One region of the Neobacillus sp. 204 genome, then DNA from elsewhere that is predicted to be linked to it. Evidence: riboswitches for the same ligand, from Rfam matches in the RefSeq annotation. Region 1 holds a riboswitch; the other holds the start of a gene.
The links. Region 1 has a riboswitch for FMN ahead of ACJ004_RS13825 (ECF transporter S component). Riboswitches for the same ligand answer to the same signal wherever they lie in the genome.
Positions count from the first base shown of each region.

Region 1 (15,116 bases):
TATATTTAAGGCTAATTCAACAAGGTGATCTTCTATTGTACTTAATTTTAAGTGCCTTATTTTTGCAATCATATCAAGTGAATACCCTTGATTTAATAATTTCTGTGTTTTCCTAGCGGAAAGGGTTAAATCATCTTCTTCCATTAAATCGTGGATTAGTAATGGTAAGATTTTTAACTGATGACCATCTTCTTTGATTTTTTGAATTAAATAATGAAGTGTATTTGTAAACTCGATTTGGTAATCATGGAAATTTAAATTCAACTGTTTCCCTACTTGAAGAGGGGTCAATCCAATTTGTTGAAAACCTGTTAACTGAAATACGACAAGGGAGGGGTCAACTTCTTTTCCCGCATCCAAACAATCATTAAGCTCTGAATAAACGGTGGTCCCTACTTCCATCCTAGGCAAGGGGATATCTTTTAGTATCGATTTTAACCAACTATGTACCTCTTTGTTTTTTTGGATGGGTATATACCTTGTCTCTCCGAACATTAAATTGGATACTACCTGAACAAATAATGACAGCCTTTCCCAAAATAAGGATGCAATTTGATGATAGTTCCAGCCATCAATATACTTGGGGAGTTGTTTTTTTTCTAGGAGTTTCTGTCCAAGGGGCGTTAGATTAAATCGTTGTTCACCATTATTTTCTATCCACCTATTGTTGATCATCGATTGGATTATTTCTTCAAATGAGTTCCTTGATAATTGTTCGTATATTCCAAAAAAACTTTTCAAGGAAAATAAATGGGCATCTTGGATGGTTTGTGATGACTTCTTTCCATTTAAAAGGTGGTAGACCGAATAAATGGTCCGTTCCCTGTTTAATTGTTTGATACTATAAAGAATGATGGATTCAATCTGCAGCATAGGAACCTCCCACCACTAACTTCGCACGTATTCGACAAAATAATCATTTTTCCTCTATATTCTACCATGAAACAAAGAATCCTGTTGCCCATAAATGTGGAAAATTTAGAAAATCACCTATATAATCTAAAGTAGTAAGGGCATTTTTCTATTGAAAAGTTGTCGATACAGTTTTACAATAGATATGAGTTATCCGTTTTCATATTGATGATGGAAATGAGTATTATTTTTTCAATTTACTGGGAGGTTTTTTTCATGGCAAAGTATACAATTGTTGATAAGGAAACATGCATCGCATGTGGAGCTTGCGGCGCAGCAGCACCAGATATCTATGATTACGATGATGAAGGTATCGCATTCGTAACACTTGATGATAATGAAGGAATTGTTGAAATTCCTGATGTATTAATCGACGATATGATGGATGCTTTTGAGGGCTGTCCTACTGATTCCATTAAAGTAGCAGACGAAGCTTTTGATGGCAATCCAACGAAATTTGAATAATATTTAGGATAATATTTAAGCTACTGCCTCTCTCCTTTATCGGTGAGGGGTTTTTTATTTTAATAACAAAATAGCAGGAAGGATAATCTCCCCCCTGCTGCTCTACAATTATACGCTTTTAATAGTTGTAAATTTATTGATCCATGCCTGCATCCGAATAAATAGAAGCATAAAGATAACAGACATCATGACACCTTTTAAAATGTTAAATGGCAAGATAGCTGGCACGACCAAATTTCGCATATCTGGGAAACCCATAAGAACGGTATAAGCTGGTAAAATAAAGAAATAATTTAAGATACTCATCATAACCGCCATGATAGCCGTTCCGGAGATTAATGCTAGTGTCATACCCTTTCTAGTTTTGAGTCTATTATATACAAAATATGTCGGCAGGATAAACACAATTCCAGCAACAAAATTGGCTATATGGCCCACAGGAATTCCTGTTTGGCTACCTGTTGCAATATAATTAAGAACATTTTTAAAAAACTCAACTAAGATTCCTGCAACTGGTCCAAAAATCAAAGTGGCAATTAATGCAGGGATGTCGCTGAAATCGACAAACAAGAAATTTGGGAATAGCGGCAATGGAAAGTTTAGTAGCATTAGCAGATAAGCGATACTACTCAGCATCCCAATCGACACATAGGCCTTTACATTCATTTTCCTCTTTTTCTTCATCTTCTTCATCTTCCTCTCTCCTTTTTTGATCCATCGCGTTTAGGAAGAGAGGTTCAGCAAACAGTCGAGCCCCATTTAAATAAAAACTCCCTCAACAATGTTTGCTTGAGGGAGTTCACAAAGGCACGCTTAATAAACGTTCATTACATGTATAATTTTTGAACGTCTGCAGAACCTCCATCTTCTCCCATCCAGACTATACTGTCGGCTTTGGAATCGCACCAAATCCTGCCTAATACGGCTCGCGGGCTAATGAGTTTTACTCAAATACCGCCGATCGGGAATTTCACCCTGCCCCGAAGATAGATCGATATTTAGTTACAATTTTAATTATACTTTAGAAGCTATTTTTTGTTAAGTAAAAGGTTTCCACTTTAACGAGTTTGTCACTGTTTTTCCCATTTCAACAACAAAGCCTGCACACAAAAGTCTACAGGCTTTGTTATTGAAAACTAATTTACATTTAATATTTGCTTAGGTTTAATCAAATCCGTGGAAAGATGGTTTAGCTCTTTAATTCGTGTCACAGTGATGTTTCTTTTTTTCGAAATAGAATATAATGTATCACCTTGTTTGACTATATATTGTTTATTTTTCACTTTTATCTTATCCTCATTTTGGGGTTTAATATGTAAACTCGCCTCTAATACATCGTCATTACTAGCAGCGATACCTCCCGTTACGGTCTCCCCTGGGTCAGCTTTTCCTAATATTTTTTCTGGATCCATGGCAAATTTCTTATCATATCTCCATTCTTCCTGATGAGTTTCAAAATGAAGATGGGTCCCTGTAGCTTGTCCTGTTTTCCCCATTTTCCCTATTATTGCCCCTTGTTTAATCTTTTGACCTACAAATACGTTTCGCTTGTTTAAGTGTGCGTAGACCGTCACAAAATGACTTGGATGTTTTATAAACACCACATTTCCATATGTATTAGAGTAATAGGATTTCACCACCTGTCCTTCAGCAACGGCTAGGACAGGTGTATTTAATTTTCCAGCAATATCAATACCTTTATGTTTGCCCATCCTTGTCCCGTATGTATCAGAAATTATCCCATCCGCTGGCCATATCCATCCATCCCTTACCTCTTTGTCAACCTTCATACTTGCTTCGGAATGTTTTCCACCTAAAAATAACAAACTGACACATAGCGCCATAATTAGGGCAATAAAAACCCTTTTTATGTAATCTCGCATTTCCTTTTGTCAACCTCCTTAGTTCTTTCCTCCTCCACACCATATGTTTTTTCCTGCACATTTAGAACATATTCAGTAGCGGAGGAGTGATTAGGCATACTTGTTATAATTTGGAGACATTAGTTATTTTATTCATAATTAAAAAAATCAACCTTAATCGGTTGATTGAAAATAATTATTGCATCGTCCGTAAGTTGGGTGCCCTCGGGACTTTGTTCTCTTTTGATAAGTCAAATGGTCCAATGTTTTTTACTGGCGAATTCGTAATCATGACTTTTTCTAAACCAAACTCTTTAGCTGTCAATAACAGTGACTCATAAGCATTTATTGTTGTTTGGTCATCTTGAATGCTCGCATCCTCATTCATTGTAACAAGTAATGTTTTTTTATTAATAGATACTTCATTTATCGGCAATGCTGGTAAAAGCGAACTTTTTAACCCTAGTAACGGCTGATCCTTCTTCATAGACTCTAAGGCCGTCTTAATATCTTTATACTTTTCTATGGAGGGGACCAGGTATGGGATTTCATTACCTTCGGAATAGTAAAAAAAGAAGGCATGATTTTTTTGTTGCTGAATTTTTAATTCTTTCTGATGCCCATAATTTCCTAATTCAATTCCTGGTTTTCCATTTGTTGTGAACTTTATTCTTTTTAGATTGCTGTTTGAAGATATATCCTTTTGTAATACATTAATAAAATTTGTTTCTGTCGCTGATCCTTGTCCATACTGATGGTTTGCTGGTAAATCAACCAAAACAACTTTATTTTTCTTATCAAGTTTCAATGTAGCATTAAGAGGATAGAATTCACTTAATCCCCATTCCTGCTCCTTTAAATTCACCATATTTTCACCAAATAACCTAAGCCATGTTTTATTGTTTGTCTCTTTAACTACCGTTGAAACTGGTACAAGAATTTGTGCTTGCTGGTCAGGTATCCAATAGGTTATTACTTTTCCCTTACCCACTTCTTCATCATAGATAGCCGTTTTCAAAGTTTCAATTTTTTCCGTAGCAGCAAATGTTCTTGCTTTTGAACTTGCACTATCCTTTTGCATGGCAAGGGTTGAATTCTTATCTGTAGTCTGCATGTCTTGTTCGACTGAGGATTTTTCTTGTTTTTCATTATCTCCTGATAAATCGGTCCCGACCATTAATTTAGGAACTAAGATAAAGAATATAAATAATGCAGCTACCGTAGCGAGCCCAGGTACCAGCCATTGTTTTATTTTTGATTTTCGTAAAGTAAGATTTTGAAATATGTCACGAGGATTGCGATCATCTTGTATTTTAGGCATTTGCCTTAATAATTCTTCGAGCTGCTTATCGCTCCACTCTGACTTTCTCACTCGCTGATCCCTCCTTTTCATAAGACAATTCCATATATTTCTTCAAAACCTTTAAAGAACGGTGTTGTGTAGTTTTTACCTTACTTTCAGTCCATCCTAAAGCCTGGGCTGTTTCAGCAATTGATAAATCTTGGATATAACGTAGAATAATCACGGCACGTTGATCAAATGTGCAATATTCCAAGCAGTTATATACCCATCTGATTTCTTCCTTTTGCATTGCAATTTCTTCTGGAATTGGATATACGTCTCTCAATTGGTCAGTTGACCAATCGAATTTTTCGAGTAATCTTTCTTTCCATCCTTTTTGTTTTCGGAAAAAGTCAATGGCTACATTTCTTGCGATCGAAAATAACCATGTTTTCTCACTGCTCTTCCCTTCAAAACGACGATAGGATTTAAACACCCTTATATAGACCTCTTGGACAAGATCCTCGGCTTGTTCTTTGTTTCTAACCATATAAAATAGAAATTGAAAAACGTCATGATGATATTTTTGATAAAGTTCATCGAAAACGGAGTCCATCAATTCCCCTCCCCGTTCATAATATTAGTCGAATTATATGTATAAAAGTTTCACCTTATAAATATAGACTGTTTTGTGACAAAAAGAAAGGTATTATTTGGAATTCAATTCCCAAAAAATATGATAAAAAACTCATCCCGGTAATGGATGAGTTTTGAAATGTATCTAGCTCCAGCGCCTAGGGGCTCGAGGTCATAAGCCCCTAGACAAGTCGCTCTCGCTTTTAATTGTTTCTCATGAATCAAGAACAATCGGCAAAAAACTTGTTCATTTTACTATTTTCGAGGCAATAAGAAGGAAAATGTCGTCCCTTGATCGAGTTTACTCTGAACAGAAATATGTCCATGATGTGCATCAATAATATTTTTAGCTATGGCCAGTCCAAGACCTGTTCCAGCTCTGCCTCTTGTTCGCGCTTTATCTGCTTTATAAAACCGCTCAAAGACAAATGGTAAGTCTTCTTCAGGAATACCAGAGCCAGAGTCTCTCACTCGAATCATGATCCCCGTGTCTTCTGATGTCACACTTAATTTAACTGAGCCGCCTTTAGGCGTATGTCTAATAGCATTATCTATTAAATTCGTAAGTACCTGTTCAATACGATCAGGATCAAAGGAAATTGAAGTGATTCCATTTTCAATTTCTGCATATAATTGAATTTCATTATCTTTAGCTAATCCTTGAAACTTATGGATAATACGATTAATAAATGATGATATATTCATTTCCTCTTTTGTTAACTGGAGATGACCTGCTTCCATTCGGGCCAAATCCAGTAATTCATTAACAAGTCGGCCCATTCGCAAGGATTCATCATAGATGACCTTTGCCATTTCCTTTTTCTCTTCCTGGGATTCAGCAATATCGTCTACAATTGCTTCACTATAACCTTGTAACATGGAAATAGGCGTACGTAGCTCATGTGAAACATTGGCAATAAAGTCTTTTCTCATTTTATCTAACTGTCGTTCTTCCGTCATATCCCGCAAAACAGCAACCGCACCGCGAATAAACCGGTTACTATATAACGGACTAACTAAAATAACCCAGTGCCTGCCTTGAAATGAAATCTCGCCAATTTGTTCCGCTTCCGTATCAACAGCTTGCTGAAAAAGATCCATAACTTCTGGTGGTATAGCTTCGGAATCAGAACTAAATGCCCCCATTTCATAATACCAATACTGAAGAAAACGATCTGCTGGTGGATTGGTAATTAGAATCGTGCCATCCCGATTAAAAGTTATAACCCCATCAGCCATACTGCTTAAAATACTAGAAAGCTGCTCTTTTTCTTGGCTAAGTGCACTCATATTAAATTTCAATTGCCTTCCCATCTGATTAAACGCAGTTGCCAGTTCACCAATTTCATCGTGAGTAAGGATAGGAACTTTCGTATCGAATTTCCCCCTTGCCACCTCAAATGCCGCTTCTTTCATCTTTCTTAACGGAGCGGTAATTCTTGTGGATAAAAAGAAGGCAAATATAGTCGTAAGGATAATAGCGACACCCGCAACAAGGAGAATAAATTTAGTTGTTTCATGGGTAGTCTCTTGCATGACTTCCAATGATTGATAAATGAAAACTGCACTATGCTCTTCTCCAGGAAGGTGCAAAGGTACACCAATAATCGTATACTTAGCACCTTTTTCTTCATCATTAAACGCAAGAGTGGAGATCTTTTCCACTGTAATGTCTTGATTAAATACTTTTGATAAATTTGGATCATTTTTAATATCTGTCAATGATAGCCTTTTTGTATTTTCCGTGTTTGGAGAGTAATAGATTTCATCGTCATTTTTTATGACCACAACATTATTCACTTTATCGATAATTTCCCAGGATATCTCTAAGCCAAGTGGAAAATTATCATCTGGATGTTTTTGTATAACGTTTGCAATTTTTTTAGCTGTATTGGTTAAATCATTCTTCATCTCATCAGCATTGTAGTTTTGGAAAAATTCGAGAAGCATGATTGTCAAGATGAATAGTACAAATGATACTAATAAAAGAATCGTTAACCAAAGCTTTCCTACAACACTTCTTAAAAAGGTCATTCATTAATAACCTCAAATTTATATCCTACACCCCAAACTGTAACAATCATTCTTGCAGCTTGTTCGGAAACCTTGTTTAATTTTTCACGGAGACGCTTTACATGCGTATCAACTGTTCGTAAATCTCCAAAAAATTCATAATGCCAAACTTCTTTAAGTAACTGTTCGCGATCAAAAACTTTATCCGGTGCTTTCGACAAGAAATAAAGTAACTCATATTCTTTTGGAGTTAAACTAACTTCTTTACCATCAGCCATTACTCTGTGTGCATCATTATCAATTGTTAAATGTGGAAATACAATTACGTCTTTAGTTGTTGTTTCCGTTTGCAGGTAACTAGTTTGTGATGATCTCCTTAACAATGCTTTGACTCGTAAGACCACTTCCCGAGGGCTGAATGGTTTGACAATATAATCGTCTGTACCCACTTCAAAGCCTTGAACACGATTAATTTCTTCACCTTTAGCGGTAAGCATGATTACCGGTGTTGCCTTTTTTTCTCTTAATTCACGACAAACTTCAATTCCATCCTTGCCAGGCATCATTAGGTCAAGGAGAATGGCATCGTAATCATTAGCAAACGCTTTTTCTAATGCTTCATTTCCATCTTCAGCTTCATCAATTGTATAATCTTCACGCTCTAAATACATTTTTAATAAACGACGAATTCTTTCCTCATCATCTACAACTAAAATTTTCACGTCTTTATCCATTATTAATCCCCCCATGGAGTTTATTTTACAAAATGGTATTGTTTTATGCTATATATTCCTGCTAATTCCCCATTTAAATTGTGACAATATTTTGACAAACCCTAAAACATTTGAGTTTTAAAAAGGCCCTCACTTTTTTAAAAGTGAAGGCTATAAAATTTATTTATTTAAGAACCCGCATAGGAATGAAGTCCTGCAATGACAAGGTTAACTGCAACAAGGTTAAACATAATGATTACAAAGCCAATTACAGCTAGCCATGCGGATTTTTCGCCATGCCATCCTTTTGACAGTCGTAGATGTAAAAATGCTGCGTAGAACAAAAAAGTAATTAATGCCCAAACTTCTTTTGGATCCCAGCCCCAAAATCTTGACCAAGCCATTTGTGCCCATATCATGGCAAAAATGAGTGCTCCAAGAGTAAAAACCGGGAAACCAATTAATACAGACCGATAACTAATCTCATCAACAAAGTCTAGTTTAATGTTTTTAACAATCGGTTTAAGGGCTGCAGCAATACGCTTTCTTAAGATCAGCCTAATTAAGCCGTAAATAACGAGACCTGCCATCAATGACCAAATGACAGTATTTAATTTTTTGGCATTGATGAAGGCTGGTACCTCAAACAAAGGCTTGAATCGGTCTTTAGTTAGTAGTTCCCCTTCATGAGGTCCAGAAATGGCAGGCATTGTAAATTCAACAACTGCTGCATTATCGTGTTTATCAATCCAATTAAATTTTTCATGATAACCTAACCCTGAAAAAATCGAAGATACAGCAACAAAACCGAGAACGGCAACTAAAGCAAACATCACCGTTTCAAGCCAAAAAGTTCGTTTGCTGGATTTTGTTTGATCAATTGCCTTTACGAGATAAATAAGACCAGCCGCGAAGCTAATCGCTAGAATAGCTTCCCCTATCGCCGCTGTAGTTACATGAATATGGAGCCAATAACTTTGTAATGCGGGTATTAATGGGGTAATATCCTTTGGAAACATACTAGCGTAAGCAATTACTAATATGGCAACTGGCATTGTAAATAATCCTAGTAAGGTCGTCCTATAAATAAAATAAATAACAATAAATGCACCTACAAGAGCCATTCCAAAGAATGTCGTGAACTCAAACATGTTACTTACTGGAGCGTGTCCTGCTGCAATCCATCTAGTAATAAAGTAACCTAACTGCGATATAAAACCAACAATCGTTAATAAGACAGCGATTTTTCCCCAGCTATTGGTACCTTGCTTTTCATTACCTGCCTTTTTTGATTTAATTGACCCTCCAAAAAATAAGGTTGCAATTAAATATAGAACAAACGAAATAAATAATAAATTACTACTTATTGTTGCCAACTAGACTCCCCCCTTATCCATTTCTTCAATTTGCGCTTGATCGATTGGCATTGCAAGATTCGTTTCTGCCAATACGCCCTCAATTTCTCTTCTTAAACCATACCAATTTTTGTTTGTATGTGCCGCAATCCAAACTTGACCGTTTTTGTTTTGAATCCAAATACGGCGATGGTTCCAATAAGCACCTTGAATAACACCAATCATAAAGATGATTCCACCTAATATTATCGCCCATAATGTTGAATCCTTACGAACAATAAACCCTGAAACATTTGTCGTTTCAATTCCTTTAAAAGACATCTTATATTGATTATCACCAAATGGTTCAATCGTTTGCTTAATGGCTACAAAACTCGTTTCCCCTTTTGGCTTTTCAGGAGAGACCATCCGAAAAACAAAAGCTGGGTTATTTGGTACACGTGATTTGGTTGTTGGCTCGCCATTATCCGCAAATTCAAAATCAGGAAAATAGTTAAGAATTTCAACCGAATAACCGTTTCCAAGGTCATACTTCATCTTTGGTTCTCGGAGGTCTATTGTCAGTTCTCCAGTTGATTTATTTGTCTGTTTATTTGTCAGAGCAAATGACATCTTACTTAACTCATTCCTGAAAGAAGACTGAAATACCGAATAGCCTTCATATTGCAGCGGTAAATTGACTCGAACCTTATAATCTTTGATCTTCTTAAGCGTCGGTTTCTCACCAGGGAGGTTTTGTCCAACACGCTTATATAAAACAACGTTGGATTGATAATTTTTTACAACCTCACCCGCTTTTTCAATGGCCTTTTCAAAGGTTTTATCTTTGTTTTTGTCGTAATGCTCCAGAATGAACTTGTTATTTTGAAGATAGAACTGTCCATCCGTCTCTGGAACAACAGCTGTTTCGCCTTCCCGTACCCAAAGGTCCTCATTTACGTACATCCCAGGAATGAAACGCAGCATTCCACCAAATAAGAAAATAATTAAACCTACATGGTTTACGTATGGACCCCAGCGAGCAAAGCGGCCCTTTTCTGCTAAAATATCACCATTTTCTTCGCGAATATGGTATCGTCGTTTCTGCAGGTGTTTCTTAATAGTTGCAAAATCACTTTCACTTGCTATTTCGTTCACACCGAAAACACGCTGACGTTTTAAAAAGCCTTCGTGTCTAGTTACTCTTTGAGCCTTAAGGGCCTTATATAAAGGCACAACTCGATCAAGACTGCAAATTACAAGCGAGATACCAATCATCGCAATCAAGATTAAGTACCACCAGGAACCATATAAGTTATTAAATCCTAATTGGTAATATAATTTACCAAACCAGCCGTATTCTTGCTCGTAGTATACATCTGCAGGTAAGTTGATATACATTTCTTGCGGCAAAATGGTACCAAGTGATGATGCAATTAAGGTAATAATAATCAGCCAAACTCCAACTTTTACTGATGAAAAAAAGTTCCATATTTTATCAATAATCGTTTTATTGTATGTTTGTGAACGGCGTGCACTTCCTTCATAGCGCATATCAATAAGCTGTTCAGAGTTAGTTTGATTGATCAGCTCTTTACCACATGCTTCACATAAAACTGTTCCATGGGGATTTACATGTCCACATTCACATTTAACATCTTTCATTGAAAAAACTCCCTACAACCTTAAGGTTTAATTTTCTCCATAAACTCCCTTACTTTTTCTTCTGTAAGTTCACCCGTATAATATTCTACGACCTTGCCATTCTTATCAATTAAAAATGTAGCTGGAAGCGGATCAATTCCATAAGTATTCATGACTTCTTTATCTGTATCAATCATTATCGGAAAATCCAGTTTTAGACGTTCTGCAAATTGATTAACTGCGAGTTCAGATTCTTGAATATCTACTGTCAAGACTTGCACGCCTTTGTCCTTATACTGATGGTACTGATTATTAATATAAGGCATTTCCTTTTTACAAGGCGGACACCATGTTCCCCAGAAATTCAGGAATACCCCTTGTCCCTTGTAATCTGATAACTGATGTTTGTTTCCTTGCATATCGACCAATGCAAAATCAGGAGCCTGCGCTCCAACCGCTACTTTTTGTTTGGTATCTTTTGTAAAATTAGCATAAAGCGTATAAACAACGGCAGAACCTAGTAAAAGTAAGATGATTGATCTTATAACTAATCGCCGTTTTTTCATATATAACCCTCCAATAAATCACCTGACACAGTTTGTCTAAATTATAGCATTTTCCAACTTAATCACAGTGTTAATGCAGAACATAAATTGTGACGGTTTTATGAATTTTTTTTGGTCGACCCCATTCCGATTGCCCTAAGTTGCTTCACTTCATGTGGAGTCAGTTCTCTTGCATCACCTGTTCTTAAACCATTAAGTGTTAAGAATCCATATCGTTCACGCTTCAATTTCACCACTTCATGGCCAATTGCTTCAAACATCCTTCTAACCTGACGATTTCTACCTTCATGGATGGTTATTTCAACGATTGCGGTTTGCTTTTTATTATCTGCTGTTATTAATTTCACTCTTGCAGGGGCTGTTTTTCCATCTTCTAAACGGATTCCTCGTTCTAGTTTCCTCAGATTTTCTTTTAATGGAATTCCTTTTATTTTTGCAACATAAACTTTATCAATTTCATTTTTTGGATGCATGAGTAAATTGGCAAATTCTCCATCATTTGTTAACACTAATAAACCTGATGTATCGTAATCAAGTCGACCTACTGGATAAATCCTTTCCTTTAAATGTGGAAAGAAATCGGTAACTACTTTTCTGCCCTTTTCATCATTAACACTGGATATAACACCTCTTGGTTTATATAAAAGGAAATAAACTGGTTCTTCCTTCTCAATCTGTATTTCATTGACTTCTACCCTATCAGACGGTGACACCTTCAGACCAAGTTCAGTAACAACCTTTCCATTAACCTTTACTCGCCCTTCTTTTATTAATTCTTCAGATTTTCTTCTAGAAGCAATGCCCGCTCGAGCAATTACTTTTTGTAATCTTTCCATTATTCCACCTCGAATTTATCTATATAAAAAAGATAAGATACCAGCATATTGCTATTGTTTAATTTGAGCAATCGATCACATTGCATGCTCGTGAATCGAAAACAGGAACCTATCCTTATGAATTATGACACAATTCCTTTACTTTTCAAAGTAACGGATGTAAATAGCGGAAAAAATAAAAGAGCATGTTCAAAAGAACATGCTACAGTCAATTTTTTGTTATTTTGTTCCAAAAATAAAAGCAACTACTGCAATGGCGGCGATAATGCCGACAATGTCAGCAAGGAGACCTACTTTTAGAGCATCCCCCATCTTTTTAATGCCGACTGCCCCAAAATAGACAGTTAAAACATAAAAGGTCGTGTCTGTGCTCCCTTGCAAAACAGATGCTAATCGGCCAATAAACGAATCGGGGCCATAAACAGCAATTAAATCACTTGTCATCCCGAGTGCAGCGTTTCCAGAAATCGGTCGAATGATTAATAATGGAACAATTTCAGCAGGCACCCCTATTGTTTTCATGAATGGTCGAATCCAATTCATTAGAGCATCTAAGGCACCCGATGCCCGGAAGATGGATATAGCCACGAGCATACCGACTAGGAAAGGAATAATAGATACGGCGATTTTAATGCCTTCCTTTCCCCCTTCAACAAAACTTTCATAGGTTGGGACTCTTTTAATCGTACCATATAATAGAATAAACCCAATGAGTAAAGGAATAAAAGTTAACGATATTACTGAAACCAGCTCCATGTTTTCTTCATCCTTTTCTGTTTCTGCGATAATAGAAATAACGGTCAATTAAGATCGCACCTAATGCCGAGATTATGGTCGCGATGATTGTTGGAATAACAATCTCTGTAGGTGATGCAGAATGATAATTCATTCTTATCGCAATGACAGTTGTTGGAATAATCGTAATGCTTGCAGTATTAATGGCTAAAAAGGTGACCATGGATCTGCTAGCTGAATCCTTTCCTCCATTTAACTTTTTCAGTTCCTCCATCGCCTTAATACCAAGAGGAGTCGCCGCATTTCCTAAACCAAACATGTTAGAAATCATATTCGATAATATATACCCCATTGCAGGGTGGCTTACAGGCACATCAGGAAATAGTCGTTTAACCAGTGGGCGAAATAGTCTCGAAAGACGTTCTAGCAGGCCAGACTCCTCAGCAATTCGCATCATTCCAAGCCAAAAAACAAGGACACTAATAAGCCCAATACAAAGTGTCACCGCTTCTTTCGCCCCATCAAATATGGCTTTGTTGACTTCCGCCATTGTTCCATTGATTAGGGCAAAAACAAAACCGACGATTGTCATAAACACCCAGATATAATTAACCATTGTCCTTCACACCAATGAAGATAAGAAAAATTTTCTTTACGAAATCAAACAATCCTTCTTTCTTTTCAGGTACGTTTTGATAGTAAATGGGGGTTTCCTGGACAACTCGCCCGTCTAAATAAACTGCTGCCTTACCCACGATTTCCTCATTTTTTTTATCTTCATCGAATTTTCGAGTGGGTTTGTTCAACTTATATTTAATAGAAAACAAGTCCATTTCCTCACTTGTTACCGGATAAACAATAGTTTTTTTAACATATAAATGATTTTTATAATATTTATTTTTAATACCATCAATTTTTCCCTCATGTAATACCTCAGCCATATCAAACCCTTTAAAACCACTTTCATACATGGTAATATGGTCATTCCAATCGTCTGGGTCATTCAAGGTGACTGCAATTAAATTCATATCTCCCTTGGTTGCAGTAGTAACCAGTGTTCGCTTAGCAAGTTTGGTGTAACCTGTTTTTCCACCAGTGGTATATTTATATTTTGTAAGCAAGCGGTTTTTATTTTTCCAAACACGGTCCCAATCCTCTGTAGGATTTTGTGCTCTATAAACCTTGGTTCCAGAGATTTTTTTAAATGTCTTATCCTGCATGGCATAACGCATTAACACAGCCATATCGTAAGCTGTGGAATAGTGGTCTTTATGATCATCCAGGCCATGAGGATTAGAAAAATGGGTATTTAACATCCCAATTTCTTTTGCCTTTTGATTCATTAAGTAGGCAAATCCTTCTACACTTCCCCCAACATATTCAGCGATGGCTACAGCCGTGTCATTACCAGACCTGAGCATCAATCCATAAACTAAATCCTTAAGCTTAATTTTTTCACCAGGTTTTAAATAAACAGAGGATCCTTCCGCACGAGTTGCTTGTTCACTTACTTTTACATATTCATTCATTTTCCCTGATTCAATTGCTAGTTTCGCAGTCATTATTTTGGTAATACTTGCGATTCTTCTTTTTGTGTGGGCATCTTTCTCATAAAGAATACGCCCTGATTTCTGCTCTATCAAAACAGCACTTGCTGCATTTACGGTAACAGAAGCTTCCACCTTTTGAGGAATGTTAGCAATGAATATTGAGACTATGAGAGAAAAAATAACTAGTTTCCAAATCATTCTCATTAGATTAACCTCGTCCCCTTGTAAAGTTATCGACTATAGAGCGCCAAAGCGCATTTGCTTTTCGTTTTTCTTGTACAAGTTTATGCAGGACAAGACTCGTTATGACAGTTTACAGAAGAAAAACGAAAGCAGACGACAATTTGCCGTCTGCTTCCGCTAGGATAAGTAATCATTCTTATATTCCGAAAACTGTCTAGCTACAGCGACCAGCGACTAGTGTACTTCGCTCTCTTCCCTACGATAAGTCAACATCGAATCGCTCCGCTCTCCGTGTTTCCTTTATCTCAGTCAGAGCGCTCCAGTCCATACGTCGCTAAACGGTCGCTTCCGCTTTTCTTTTAAAACGCAGGCCATTTAATGTCCG
Region 1 is NZ_JBJORY010000006.1:115,426-130,541, forward strand. It holds gene ACJ004_RS13815 (YpbB family protein) at 1-873, opposite strand, end outside; gene ACJ004_RS13820 (ferredoxin) at 1,129-1,377, shown strand; gene ACJ004_RS13825 (ECF transporter S component) at 1,486-2,070, opposite strand; FMN riboswitch at 2,237-2,369, opposite strand; gene ACJ004_RS13830 (peptidoglycan DD-metalloendopeptidase family protein) at 2,514-3,260, opposite strand; gene ACJ004_RS13835 (hypothetical protein) at 3,436-4,611, opposite strand; gene sigX (RNA polymerase sigma factor SigX) at 4,586-5,137, opposite strand; gene ACJ004_RS13845 (ATP-binding protein) at 5,413-7,191, opposite strand; gene ACJ004_RS13850 (response regulator transcription factor) at 7,188-7,904, opposite strand; gene ccsB (c-type cytochrome biogenesis protein CcsB) at 8,072-9,259, opposite strand; gene resB (cytochrome c biogenesis protein ResB) at 9,260-10,882, opposite strand; gene resA (thiol-disulfide oxidoreductase ResA) at 10,903-11,427, opposite strand; gene rluB (23S rRNA pseudouridine(2605) synthase RluB) at 11,526-12,263, opposite strand; gene ACJ004_RS13875 (spore maturation protein) at 12,483-13,019, opposite strand; gene ACJ004_RS13880 (nucleoside recognition domain-containing protein) at 13,027-13,614, opposite strand; gene ACJ004_RS13885 (D-alanyl-D-alanine carboxypeptidase family protein) at 13,607-14,752, opposite strand; gene ACJ004_RS13890 (superoxide dismutase) at 15,091-15,116, opposite strand, start outside.

Region 2 (15,116 bases), on a different contig from region 1:
ATCCTCCTCACTCACTCCATGTCTCTTAAGTGCATCCTGTGCCCCGCTTAATAATTTACTTGTAATGAATTCATTAAAACGTCCAACTACAATTCCTATCTTTAATCCAGATCCAACTAAATTTCCTTCAAAAATATTTCCCATGAGTATGCCTCCATCAATAGTTTTTGAGTTTTTTAATTAAACTCCCCGTTTAACCAAGTTTTCCTTTTTCACTCGATATTCAACTAAGTCCTTGATTGTAATCATTTTTAGGTTCATCTTTTCAGCAATTTTTTGAAGTTCAGGGACGCGCGCCATCGTTCCGTCCTCCTTCATAATTTCACAAATGACCCCAGCAGGCTTGGCACCGCATAATTTGGCAAGATCTACGGCTGCTTCAGTATGCCCTGTTCTCCGTAGGACTCCCCCTTTTTTAGCAATAAGCGGAAACATATGACCTGGTCGTATAAAATCAGATGCTTTCGAATCCTGGTCAACCAGACTCATCACCGTTGCCGAACGTTCAAACGCTGAAATGCCTGTCGTCGAAAACTTGTGATCGATGCTTACGGTAAAAGCTGTTCCGTGTGGATCCGTATTATTGGAAACCATTGGAGATAAATCCAGCTTTCGAGCTAAATCTTCCTCAATCGGGACGCAGATTAAACCTCTTCCGTGTGTCGCCATCAAATTGATCACTTCCGGCGTTGCCTTTTCAGCAAGGGCAAGAAAATCCCCTTCATTCTCCCGGTTCTCATCATCACAGACAATGACAACTTTCCCTTTTTTCAAGTCAGAAAGGGCTTCATCAATTGTATTAAACACGTTTCCTCTCTCCTTTCGATTGTTTTTAATGCTAGAAAATTAACTCACCTTATTTAAAAAAAGCCATTCTTTTCTAAAAATTCAGCAGTTATCCCTTTGGAACTTTTTTGCCCAGGATCAGTCGACAAGTTTTTGATCATATGTCCCACATATTTACCAATCATATCGCATTCTATATTAACAATATCTCCGGAACCTTTAAGTCCTAAAATCGACTCAGACAATGTATGTGGGATAATCGATAATGTAAAACTGTTTTCCGATACTGCAAATACAGTTAAGCTTGTCCCATCCACTGCAATGGATCCTCTTAAGATTACATACCTTAATAACTCCTGCTCTGCTTCAATTTCATAGTAAATAGCATTTTCAAGAGATTGTTTACTTTTTATTACCCCTGTACCATCAATATGTCCTGAGACGAAATGACCGCCAAATCTTCCTCCTGCCGCCATCGCCCGCTCAAGATTTACTTTGGAACCACGTTTTACCATGTTTAGACTGCTGGCTCTGACCGTCTCTGGCATTACATCTACCGTAAATAGTTTACCAGTAAAAGATGTAACCGTTAGACAGACCCCATTAACGGCAATACTGTCGCCAAGATGGACATCATTCAGTATTTTTTTCGCTTCAATGGTTAACACAAACGACTCGCCAGTCCGCTGGATGTTTGCGACTACGCCTATTTCTTCAATAATTCCAGTAAACATATCGTTCCTTCTCCTAACTATGTTTCCCTTTAATGCTTACTCTAAAAAATAAGAAAGACCCTGAAGACAAACGTCCTCAGGGTCCTGTATAAGACAATAGAAAATAAAGGCTTAAAAATAGGCATACTTCACCTACAGTTAATCCCGTCTTTTCCTTCTCCCATCCAGACTTTAACTGTCGGCCCTGGAGTTTCACCAGATCCACCGCTTAACAAACAAATGTTAACCGGGTCACGGACTAAGAAGCATGGCTTCATCACCGCCGGTTAGGAATTTCACCTGACCCCGAAGGAAATTATTCGAATATATATTTATATGTTATGATACTTGATTCTAATAGTAAAGGATTTTGCACTAAATAGTATGCCCTAAACTAGAAATCAATACGCTAAGCTTTAACAGACCTCTTATTTATAAGTCTTGACTGGCAAGTAAATATCAAAATGGAGCTCGCCATTCTCTATAAGATGTTTATTATCTTCCTTGTATACCTCAATACTTAATGCGTTGTGATCTTGTTCATACCCATATTCGTCCATCCATGAAAAAATTCGTTTATATGTATTTTCTACTTCGTCATGGCTTCCTTTATGGGTAGCGCAAACATAATTTTTACTTGGAATCGTAAACCCAACCATTCCATCTGGAACTTCCTCAATTTTTTCAACGGGTGTTGTCACATAATAAGTAACTTCTGTTTCTCTACTATGAAAAGGTGCAATTAAAACAGGTTCGTTCGTTTGATAAGATACCTCTTCCAATCGATTTAGCATCTCCTTAAATAAACTCGGGAGTGCACTGATTTGTGAATAGGTTCCATTCCATGAAATTCCAACAACTTTTATCTCTTCTTTTTCGATTACTTGGATACTCATTCTAATCCCCCTTTTGAATTATCATATTAATATAATTCTAATCCTTGCTCTTAAATCCTGCATAAATAATTCGACTAAATCATTCAAAAAACTAACGATTACTCCGCTTACTTAGATTCAAAAAGGCCGCTCACGTTAATGAACGGCCTTTTACTAGTTTTTAAGGTTACTTTACCTCTTGAGGGATGGCTAAATTCAACCCTTTGGCTACTTTTTCACCATATTCTGGGTCTGCTTTGTAGAAATGCTGGATTTGGCGAAGCTTAATGTCCTCTCTCTCTATCGGCTTCATTGCACCTACAACTGTTTCAATTAGGCGGGCACGCTCTTCTTTAGACATTAATCGATAGAGGTCACCGGCTTGTGAATAGTGGTCGTTATGATCATAGGCCACCTGTTCAGCAACCCCAGTAACCTGGAAGGCTGTTTGTTTATGATTAGGTTCTTCCTTTGGTCCGCCAAAACTATTGGGCTCATAATAAACAGAGCCGCCGCCGTTTTGATCGGAACGCATCGCGCCATCACGTTGATAGTTATTAACCTCCACTTTCGGACGGTTAATTGGCAGCAAGTTATGATTTGGACCTACACGATAGCGGTGGGCATCTGAATAAGCAAAAAGTCGGCCTTGAAGCATTTTATCTGGTGAAGCCTCGACACCAGGGACCATTGTTCCCGGTGAGAATGTGGCCTGCTCAACTTTAGCAAAGTAGTTCTCAGGATTACGGTTGAGAACCATCCGTCCTACCTCGATTAACGGGTAGTCCTTATGTGACCATACTTTTGTGACATCAAATGGATCGAAGCGATACGTATCAGCATCTTCAAATGGCATGATTTGAAGATGCAATCTCCAAGCAGGGAAATCTCCCTTCTCAATTGCATTAAATAAATCTTCCGTATGGTAATCAGGGTTATCTCCGGCTAGTTTCCCGGCAAGTTCTGGTGCCATGTTCTTAACGCCTTGCTCTGATTTAAAGTGATATTTCACCCAAACGGCTGCTCCATCCGCATTTACCCATTATCGGACGTCCCTTTGTTTATTCTATCATATCAATTGTTGGAAAATTTTAAAAAATATGAAATAAATATGACTTTATAAATAATAGTGGCAACTTGCCTGATTATCTTTTGAATAAATACTTAAATTTTAATTTAGATGAAAATAGCATATAATGGACTTAACACTTTTATAGGAGGATTTTTTATGACTGATTCAAATCAAACAAATACAAATGAAGAAACGAAGAAGAAAATTAGTCTGCAAGAGGCGATGAAACTACAGCTGCAAAATAAGAAAAACAAATCCGCTGGCGGAAATGTAGGCGGAAGCGCTTCTATGGCCACTAAAAAGCTGCAAAGCCAGCAAACGAAAAAAGTAAGTAATTCACGGAGAAAAATGGGTGTCTAGCGGTCAAAATCGAGCCGATATTTCCCCAGGTGCTCTTGTCAAAATAGTCCTTAAAGCGGATCAAAGAAGCGGGAAACTAACAGAGGGTACCGTCAAGGATATATTAACCAAGTCCAGTTTTCATCCTCATGGTATAAAGGTTAGGCTCACGGATGGGCAAGTTGGCAGAGTGAAGGAAATAAATAATTAGTTAGTTAAACCCCTTTGTGCTAAATCGCAGAGGGGGTTTTTTTAGTGAATTGCTCTATCATTTACCCTGCGGATTATTTATTATCCTTCTCGGTCAATCCAACTCCTTTTCATTTTTCAGTAGAAACTAAAAAAACAGACCCATTCGCTGGGTCTGTTTATCGGCGGGTCATTATGATTTACGGACGTTTACTGCTTGTGGTCCACGTTGGCCACTTTCAATTTCAAACGTTACCTCTTGACCTTCGTCTAATGTTTTGTATCCTTCGCCTTGAATAGCAGAAAAGTGAACAAACACATCTTCTCCACCTTCGCGCTCAATGAATCCAAAACCTTTTTCACCGTTAAACCATTTTACTTTACCATGTTCCATTCTTTGTAGCCTCCTAGCATGTAACAATTACATGTAAATTGCAAATTGACTTGCCTAATTATTTTTACCCATTTTTTTTTATGCTATACTAGCCAACTTTCAAAAAAATTTTTTCTCTGAATCAGCTATTATCTAAGACCCATTTCTGGATTGCTTTTGCGACACCATCTTCTTCGTTCGTCACTGTAACCCAATCAGCAGACTCTTTAACAATGTCTTGAGCATTTCCCATTGCGATTCCTAATCCGGATGCCTTGATCATCGCCAAATCATTGAGACTATCTCCAACTGCCATCACATTTTTCATTTCCAATCCAAGCCTGTTGCAAACAATTTCAAGACCTTTGGCTTTATTAATTCCAGCTGAATTAACTTCGATATTCTTCAAGGTTGAATTGCTAAGTTCAAATTCACCTTTTTCCTGTAATTCCTTCATGATAAGCGCTCTTGTTTCGTCATCATCGATATTGAAACCAAATTTCATCCATTCGAGTGAATGTAGGTCTTCTGGCATTTCATTATGCCAATTTCGTTCCGTACTAATTGCCCAAAACTTTGTATTATGCTGCTGCGTTAAATTCCACATCCACTCTATATGTTCTGACTTTACCAAATTCCTTTCCACTAATTCACGTTTATCATCCCAAATTTCACTTCCATTAACCGTTACTAAATACGAATCTAATTCCAATGAGTCAGCATGCTCTCTACTTGTCAGCAGCGAACGTCCTGTGCTTAAAACTACAAATATTCCTTTGTCCTTAGCCGCTTTAATGGCTTGGCGATTTCCTTCTGAAACCTGTCCTTTATTATTTAAAAGAGTACCATCCATATCGAGTGCAACTAATTTAATTTCAACATCATTTTTAAAATTTTCCATATGTATAACGTGCTCCCTTCATATTTTTCCCATTACTAGATTAACACCATCACTAAATACTAATCAAACATTTTAGTTTACATAATGTTTTTATAGTTAACAAAAAAAGAGAACCCTTCGAATTTGTCGTAGGGTCCTTGGATATTTATTGTTGATACTGAACACGATGAAGGTTGGCAAAAATGCCTCCTTGTTCAATTAACTCATCATGGCGGCCTTCTTCAGCGATCCCCTCCTCCGTCACCACAATGATACGGTCAGCATTACGTATGGTTGCGAGCCTATGGACAATAATAAGTGTGGTCCTGTTTTCAGCAAGTTCTGTCAATGCTTCTTGGATAATCAATTCTGTTTCCGTATCAAGAGCTGAAGTGGCTTCATCCAATATTAAAATGGGCGGGTTTTTTAAAAACATACGAGCAATTGCCAGGCGCTGCTTCTGACCACCTGAGAGCTTCAATCCTCGTTCACCGATTTGTGTGTTGTAGCCTTCAGGCAAGGAAGCTATAAATTGTTCCAAATGAGCCCTTCTCGCTGCCTCTGCAATTTCCTCATCGGATGCATCCAGTTTTCCATAAGCAATATTTTCTCTTAGTGTTCCAGTAAACAGAAACACATCCTGCTGAACGATACCGATTTGTGACCGCAACGACTTTTTAGTCATGTTCCGGATATCAAGTCCATCGATATATATGCCTCCACCATTCACATCGTAAAATCTTGGTATCAGGGAGCACATGGTTGTTTTGCCCGCCCCAGATGGGCCGACAAAAGCCACAGTCTCCCCGGCAAGAATGTTCAAATTAACATGATCAAGGACGGATTTATGATTATCGTAGCAAAAGGATACGTTATCAAAGATGATATTTCCATTAAGTGATCCTATATCCACCGCATTCTCTGTATCCTTCACGTCTGGCTCTGCATCAATTACTTCAATAAATCGTTTGAAACCTGCCATCCCCTTTGGATAAAGCTCCATGATTGCACTAATTTTATCCACAGGTTTCAATAAGACATTCACATAGAGAATAAAACCGACCAGTGCCCCATAGGTGAGTTGGCCAGTAAAACTCAACCATGATCCATAAACAAGAACGATAATGGTAATTAGCCTTGTCATCATGTAAATACCCGAAATACTAAAAGACATGACACGATATCCGCCTAACTTTGCGCCGCGGTAGGTCTGATTATTCTTTTGGAATCTAGCAATCTCAAATTCTTCATTTGTAAAGGATTGAACCACGCGACTGCCGGAAACACTATCCTCGACACGAGCATTGACGTCTGCAATGCTTGTGTACATGTGCCCCCATGCCTTATTCATTTTTAAATTACAGACAACTACTAGTAACATCAAAAATGGAAGCACTAAAATCGAAACAAACGCGAGTTTCACATTTATCGTCAACATGATCCAGAATGCGCCAACAAAAGTCATGATTGTGATAAAAACATCCTCTGGACCGTGGTGGGCAAGTTCGCCAAGATCAAATAAATCATTGGTAATTCTGCTCATTATATGACCTGTTTTCGTATTATCAAAAAAACGAAAGGATTGCTTCTGGACATGTTCAAACAATTCCTGCCTCATATCCGTTTCGATATTAATCCCGAGCTTATGTCCCCAGTAATTCACAATGAATTGCAGAAACGTACTTAGTAAATAAACCAGAAATAGACCAATGCTGACAGAAACAATCGCTTTCCAATCTCCATTCGGAAGTAATTTATCAATGAACCATTGCATTGCAAGCGGGAAGGCTAATTCAAGGGCTGCTACTATGACTGCACTGACAAAATCTAAAATAAACAGCCTCTTATGGGGTCGATAATAAGAAAAAAAACGTCGAATCATATGTAATCTCCTTTTGTGTAGAAACTCATAATTGGTTATGAATCACAATAATAGGATTATATGAAAAATTTACTAACTTTTTCAAGTTTTAAGAAAATATTTACAATAAAAAAACGCCAGTCACATTTAACAAGCGTTTTTTTGTTCTATTAATGGTGATGGTGGACGCCCATTGTAGGGTTAGTAATTAACCATTCTTCTTTCGGTAATTGGAAATATTGGATCCAGATACTATTTAAGGCAGGTTCATTTTTATCAAGAATAAAATCAATTTCTTTATCGCTTGTAACCACTACATCGTTTTCTGTTGGCGTATCCAGCATTAAATCATAATGGGCGTGGTCCCCATGAATACTTGTGACATAAACTCGGTATAGTTTTCCTTGTGCTTCTTCTTGTTCTAACATTTTTTTCAACGCTTTAGCTGCATTACGATTAACTTTTACCTTCATTTTTTGCTCTCCTCTATCTATGTATTCCTACGTATTATCCCACTTTTTATCTAAAATAGACAATTAAAAGATTTGTGACAACAAAAACATAGTTAGATTTTTTATAAAATCAACTTCCCTTATTTTCCCTCGCATTGGATATTAAATCCTTAACAAATTTGTCACAATTTAATCCAAAAACCTATATTATCATCACAGCAATATTGTTAATATAGGTTTTGAGAAAAAACAAAAAGACTAATTAATATTAAATAATAATTAATATAAACATATTTAATTCAGTAAAAAACAGAAAGGAAAATAGTTTTATCTTGTTTGTGAAAGATTTCACGATTATAATCTTAAAAGTGTACATTATGGAAGGGAGATATATACATGTTTAAAAAAAGCTACTTATTTCCACTGTTAGCTTTATTACCAATTCTACTTTTAAGCGGCTGTTCAAAAATGGTCGTCTTTGATCCAAAAGGACCTGCAGCACGTGATATTCTTGATTTGATTAACTGGTCACTTATTTTTATGCTGCTAGTGGTTGTCGTGGTATTTGGTTTATTTGGATATATCATATGGAAATATCGTGCTAAACCTGAAAATGCAGATTATCAGCCTCCTGAAGAACATGGAAGCACAAAATTAGAAATAATTTGGACTGTGATTCCTATTCTTATTGTTATTGCTTTAACAATTCCTACTGTTAAAACAATCTATAAACTAGAAAAAGTACCTGCCGGGTATGAAAATAAAAAACCAATTACCATCAATGTGACTTCCGCCGATTGGAAATGGATTTTTAGCTATCCTGAGCAAGGAATCGAAACTGTGAACTATGTGAACATACCTGCTGGTACTCCGGTACAGTTTAAATTAACCTCTGCTGGCACAATGCAATCCTTCTGGGTTCCTGCTTTAGGCGGTCAAAAGTATACCATGAATAAGATGGAGACAGAGTTGTACCTTACCGCTGACAAACCTGGAGAATTTTTAGGAAGAAATACAAACTTTAACGGCAAGGGTTATGCTGAGATGGAATTTACAGTCGAAGCAAAATCCCCGCAAGCCTTTGAAAAATGGGTAAATGAAGTCAAAGATACTGCGCCTAAGTTAACGGAAAAGAAATACGTTGAACTACTTAAGCCTACACACTTAGGACGTGAGACATTCGTTGGTACTCATCTAGTCTGGGTCAACCATGCAGATATGAATTCAAAAACGTATACAAACCCTGAATTATATGAAGTACATGGCGTAAAAGGAAAGATTTTTAAAGAAAAAGAAACAACTGGGAATTCTATGGACATGGATGGAATGAACACGGACGAAAATTCTGATGGAGGTGAACACAATGGGCATTAATTGGCATGACTTTTTTATCGTCGGCAACCCATTAATACTAGGTTCACAGATTGCTATTCTCTTAACGATGATAGGCATTGTAGCTGGAGTTACCTATTTAAAGAAATGGAAATGGCTTTGGAGAGAATGGTTGACAACTGTCGATCATAAACGAATTGGGATCATGTATATCCTTTCTGGTGTGCTGATGTTTTTCCGAGGCGGAGTAGATGGGCTTTTAATGAAGGCTCAAACATCTCGACCAGAGATGAAATTTTTAGATGCACAGCATTACAATGAAATTTTTACAACACATGGTGTTATCATGATTCTCTTTGCAGCAATGCCATTATTAATTGGTTTAATGAACGTGGTGATTCCGCTGCAAATTGGTGCTCGTGACGTGGCCTTCCCACAACTTAACGCTCTTAGCTTTTGGTTGTTCTTTAGTGGTGCGATGTTGTTTAATATTTCGTTTGTTATTGGTGGTTCTCCAGATGCTGGTTGGACTGCGTACTTCCCTCTTGCAGGTAAAGAGTTTACGCCTGGAATCGGGAATAACTATTACGCAATTGCCCTGCAAATTGCCGGGATTGGTACCCTGATGACGGGAATTAACTTTATTGTTACAATTTTAAAAATGAGAACAAAAGGCATGACATTAATGAAAATGCCAATGTTTACTTGGACTTCCTTTATTGCGTCAGTCATTATTGTAGCATCCTTTCCTATTTTCACTGTAGCTCTTGCATTAATGACATTTGACCGGATCTTTGGGACGCACTTCTTCACCTTAAGCGGTGGAGGAATGGATATGATGTGGGCTAACCTTTTCTGGTTATGGGGTCACCCTGAAGTTTATATCGTTGTTCTTCCTGCGTTTGGAATGTTCTCTGAGGTTATTTCCACCTTCTCCAGAAAAATGTTGTTTGGATATAAATCAATGGTATTCTCCATTGTTGGTATTGCGTTTTTAAGTATGCTTGTTTGGGTCCACCACTTCTTCACAATGGGAGCTGGACCAGGAGTCAACTCTGTCTTCTCGATTACGACAATGATGATTGCCATTCCAACGGGTGTCAAAATGTTTAACTGGTTATTCACGATGAGAAAAGGTCGAATCGAGTTTAGCACTGCGATGCTCTGGGCGCTTGCGTTTATTCCTTGCTTTATCATCGGTGGTGTAACTGGGGTCATGCTCGCAATGGGAGCTGCCGACTATCAATACCATAACACCCTATTCCTTGTCGCTCACTTCCACTATGTGTTAATTCCTGGGGTTGTGTTTGCGGTATTTGCAGGATTATATTACTGGTGGCCAAAAATGTTCGGCCATATGCTCAATGAAAAAATCGGAAAAATTCATTTCTGGTTCTTTACGATTGGATTTAACTTAACCTTTATGCCAATGTTCTTCCTTGGATTAGACGGTGCAGTTCGCCGTTCATACACCTACTCGGCTGAATCAGGCTATGCACCATTATTCATGTTATCTACGATTGGTGCTGTCATTTTAGCGATCGGGTTTGGTGCCCTTTGCTATAACATTTATTGGAGCGCACGCTATGCAGACCGCAATATTTCAAACGACCCATGGAATGCAAGAACCCTAGAATGGGCTACTGCTTCACCGCCTCCATTCTATAATTTTGCAAAACTACCTGAAGTAAAATCTGTTGATTCCTTCTGGTATATGAAAAAGAATAACGAAGGATTAACACTAAAAGACGACGAAATTACAGAGATCCATATGCCAAGTAATTCCGGCTTACCAATTTATATGGGTGCTATCTTTGGCATCGCTGGTTTCTTCCTTGTCTTTGAATGGAAAATTGCGGCTCTTATAGCCACTGTAGGAATAATTATTGGCTTAATCATTCGTTCATTCGATTATAACGATGGCTTCCATGTTTCTGTTGACGAAATAAAAGAGACGGAAAAAGCATGGCGTAACGTCGAAAAAGGGGGGAACAGCCATGTCAGCTAATGTGAACACAGCCTTACCACTCGAATATCAAACGGAACAAAACCGGATGAATATTCTCGGGTTCTGGATTTTCTTAGGAGCGGAGATTATCCTCTTTGGTACTCTCTTTGCGGTCTTTTCTGTACTAAATGCGAGATATGCTGGTGGTCCAACACCAAAGGACCTTTTTGAAATCAAAGATGTCATGATTGAAACGATCCTTTTATTAACAAGTAGTTTTACATGCGGTCTAGCAATCTATGAGATGCGCCGCCATAACCGTAATGGTCTATTATTATGGTTCATTATTACCCTCCTGCTAGGAGCCGGCTTCGTGTTCATGGAGATTACGGAATTTATTCATTATGTCCACGAAGGCGCAACAATGCAAACAAGTGCCTTTCTATCTAGTTTCTTTGTTTTACTAGGTACACATGGACTGCACGTGAGCATGGGGATTGGCTGGGCCACTATGGTGATTATCCAAATTTTAAAACGAGGTTTAACACCTGTAACTGCCCGTAAAACATTTATTATCGGCCTTTATTGGCACTTTTTAGATGTTGTTTGGATCTTTATATTCACATTTGTGTATTTAGCAAGGATGGTGGCATAAATGGCTAAAAATACAAAAGGGTTTCCACTTACACACGTATTAGGTTTTATCATGTCACTAGTACTAACCTTTGCAGCACTCGGTGTGGCACTAAAAACCAATCTTCCTTTTAAAACGATCCTCTGGATTATCGGTTCCTTAGCTATAATCCAGGCTGCGCTTCAACTATATATGTTCATGCACATGAACGAAGGAGAAGACGGCAAATCCCAAATCATCAACGTCGTTTACGGCTTCTTCATCGCCTTCGTAACCGTCGCAGGATCCATATGGGTCATGTCATTTGGAATGTAATTAGAAACAAAAATAGGTGTCAGGCACCATGTGAAATTTTCACATGGTACCTGACACCCTTTTTTTATTTTTTTATTCCACCATTACTTTTTCTTTTATTTCTTATTAATTGGAAGATGATAAACGCCACATATAGTGGAATCGCGACATATATGAAATATGGGAAGCGGTGCTGTTCTTTTTTAAAGACGAGGTAGATCGCGTACCCTAGGAAAAGCGTAACCAAAATTCCATATTTCGGTAGTGGAACATCTTTCAGGCTAGGAATTTTTATCGTACTAACCATCAAATAGCAAATAATAAAAAAGGCAATTGGAAGAATGATCTCTGGCATTTTCCCCTGGAATAGAGTAAGCAGAGTTAACAAGCCTCCCCCTGCAGTTATTGGCACACCGGTAAAATACTTTTTTGAAGATTTGACGGCATTAATATTAAACCGCGCTAATCGGTAGGCTCCAAATAAAGGGAATAACCCTGAAATAGCCATCCCTGCAATGCCAAAGTCAGAGAAATAGGAATAATAAGCCATCATAGCAGGTGCCACACCAAATGTAACCACATCCGCTAACGAGTCAAGTTCTTTCCCCAATTCACTATCCACATGTAACATCCTGGCTATCCTGCCATCCATGCTGTCAAGCATCATCCCTATCAAAATTAGGATGGCTGCATTTTTATAATCCCCCAGGGCGGAATACATAATGGATAAATATCCAAAAAATAAATTTGAAATGGTAAATAGATTAGGAATACTGTTTCTGATAATATGTATCACTCCATACGTTTAAAATAATTACGCAATTTCTTTTTCCTGCTTTTTATTCCTATTATAACGTTTTTCTTGATAATATTGGAAAGATAAAATCGCTGTTGTAAGCCAAAAGCCGCTAGCAAAATAGCCGCCCAGGATATCACTGGGGTAATGGACACCTAAATAGATCCGGCTGATACCAATGGCTAAAATCATTACCACACTTACGAAAATTAATATCCATCTTCCCAAACTGCTAGTAATATGCCGCCATAATAAAAACGAAATAATTCCATAGACCGTAAATGCATTCATCGCATGACCGCTTGGAAAACTATAGCCTTCTATCTCAATTAAGCGATGAAAATCAGGGCGTACTCTTTGAAAAAAATTCTTTAAGATCCCATTTAATATCGCAGACCCTGTTATTGCTGCAACAAATAAAATCAATTCTAAGCGATGATGCAGCACTTTATAGAGGAAAAATAAAAGAAAAAGGCTAAGGACAATGACAAATGGGGCAGAACCAATAAACGTAAAAAATTTCATTACATTAGTTAGATCCGTCGTTTCGAGTCCTTGAACACTATTGATGATTATCCGATCAAAATGGATGATTTTTCGGTCACTTATGAATAAGGATATCAAACTAAAGCCAATTATGGAAACAACACTTATGATAAAGGCGATAACAAGATACGATTTTAATTTCATTCAAACAAACCTCTCTGGCAAAATGGAATTATGATTCTAATTGATATGATACTCTTAGTTCCAGCTTCTACAACCTTTAGTATCACTTTACCTTTGAATAGTATGTCAAAAAAGTACTATCCTAGTTAGCAATCATAAAAAAAGGCAGATTTGTTAAGTCTGCCTTTCAAAATAGGCAAAGGCTGTGTTAAACATGTCTGTTGATTTCCGCTCCAATCAACAGAGTGGCAAAATCAACAATAACCTTTAACACTGCCTAGGAAAAAATAATTAAAATGTTTCAGGCTCTTCTCTCACTGGTTTTGTGCTCTTCTCTTTTGAAAAAAACCAACCTGCTGCAGCAATACCTACCAATACCACATAAAAGCTTATTTTCCATCCTGTTGAATGCGCAAAATCCTCGTTTAAAATAGATAACATTGGATGTGATAACGTATAAACGGCAAGTTTCACACCCACCCACCCTACGATCGTAAAGGCAGCAATTTCAAGACCTGGTCGTTTTTCTAAAAGCTTGACAAACTGATTCGCAGCAAAGCGCATAATAATTAGCCCAATGATACCACCAGCAAAAATAACTAAGAATTTACCACCATCCAGACCACCTATATTTGGAAGTGGTGTGTTTGGTAAGGCAACAGCCATCGCTACAGCAGCAAGGATCGAATCAACCGCAAAAGCAATGTCCGCGATTTCAACTTTCAAAACAGTCACCCAAAAGTTGCTTTTCTTTGATACTTTCTTCTCCTCTTGTTCTTCTGCCTTTCCTTTTATGACCTTACGGAATATATGATTACCGGCCATAAACAGTAAATATAGAGCTCCAATAGCTTGAACCTGCCATACATCCACAAGAAACGAAATCACAAACAAGGAAGCAAAACGGAATATAAAGGCTCCTGCTAAACCATAAAATAATGCCTTCTTACGTTTTTCTTCTGGTAGTTGTTTAACCATAATCGCAAGTACTAAAGCGTTGTCTGCTGCTAAGAGACCTTCTAATGCCACCAAGATCAATAACACCCAGCCGTATTCCAGTAAAAGAGTAATGTCCATGAATATTTCCTCCTTAAAAGTTGTTTCTTTTCAAAAATACTCCCTAACGCCATAAAAATAGGCCTTTACTGATTACAGCAAAGGCCTAAGAGAACACAAAAAGACCTTTACAGTAAAGTAAAGGTCTTGCTAACAACGTCGATGTTGCCAATAAAGCCGGAGAAGTGAATCCTCGGAATGACGACTTTATTGTAGCAGCTACTCCCCTTTAAAAAGGAAATATTTAATTACTATTACTTTATTATAATTCCATTAAAATGTCAATGCGAGTTTAAGTTTGTAATAAACTTATCCCCCATGACCTTACATTTACATTCCGTAAACCTCTAAGTATTTCTTCTCAAGATATTCAACCAGATATTCAGCGTTTAATTCTTCCCCAGTTACCTTTACAATCAACTCATTCGGTGTATACAGCTTTCCATATTGATGGACATTTTCTTTTAACCATTCTTGAATCAGATCAAATCGCCCATTTTCAATATGATTATAGAAATCAGGCATATCTTTTTGAATCATACGGAGGATTTGCGCTGCATAGAGATTTCCTAATGAATATGACGGGAAATAACCGATGCCTCCAAAGGACCAATGAACATCCTGCAAGACCCCTTCAGTGTCCGTACTTGGTGTGACACCAAGATAATCCTGCATTTTCTGATTCCAAATAACTGGCAGGTCTTTCGCTTCAATCTCCCCGCTGATTAATGCTTTTTCAATCTCATAACGAAGCATAATATGCAAATTATACGTTAATTCATCCGCTTCTACACGGATAAATGATGGTTCCACTGTATTCACGGCCCGATAAAATTCATCGACAGAA
Region 2 is NZ_JBJORY010000005.1:231,447-246,562, forward strand. It holds gene ribH (6,7-dimethyl-8-ribityllumazine synthase) at 1-144, opposite strand, end outside; partial or broken gene ribB (3,4-dihydroxy-2-butanone-4-phosphate synthase) at 184-807, opposite strand; gene ribE (riboflavin synthase) at 861-1,520, opposite strand; FMN riboswitch at 1,669-1,817, opposite strand; gene ACJ004_RS12540 (GyrI-like domain-containing protein) at 1,928-2,395, opposite strand; partial or broken gene ACJ004_RS12545 (catalase) at 2,562-3,416, opposite strand; gene ACJ004_RS12550 (hypothetical protein) at 3,603-3,806, shown strand; gene ACJ004_RS12555 (YwbE family protein) at 3,799-3,996, shown strand; gene ACJ004_RS12560 (cold-shock protein) at 4,168-4,368, opposite strand; gene ACJ004_RS12565 (Cof-type HAD-IIB family hydrolase) at 4,490-5,248, opposite strand; gene ACJ004_RS12570 (ABC transporter ATP-binding protein) at 5,394-7,109, opposite strand; gene ACJ004_RS12575 (iron-sulfur cluster assembly accessory protein) at 7,259-7,561, opposite strand; gene qoxA (cytochrome aa3 quinol oxidase subunit II) at 7,937-8,914, shown strand; gene qoxB (cytochrome aa3 quinol oxidase subunit I) at 8,904-10,880, shown strand; gene qoxC (cytochrome aa3 quinol oxidase subunit III) at 10,870-11,475, shown strand; gene qoxD (cytochrome aa3 quinol oxidase subunit IV) at 11,476-11,769, shown strand; gene pssA (CDP-diacylglycerol--serine O-phosphatidyltransferase) at 11,834-12,544, opposite strand; gene ACJ004_RS12605 (phosphatase PAP2 family protein) at 12,563-13,234, opposite strand; gene ACJ004_RS12610 (TerC family protein) at 13,505-14,290, opposite strand; gene ACJ004_RS12615 (carboxypeptidase M32) at 14,600-15,116, opposite strand, start outside.
Region 2: it holds a riboswitch for FMN, as region 1 does, so the genes downstream of both, ribE (riboflavin synthase) here and ACJ004_RS13825 (ECF transporter S component) in region 1, are expected to answer to the same signal.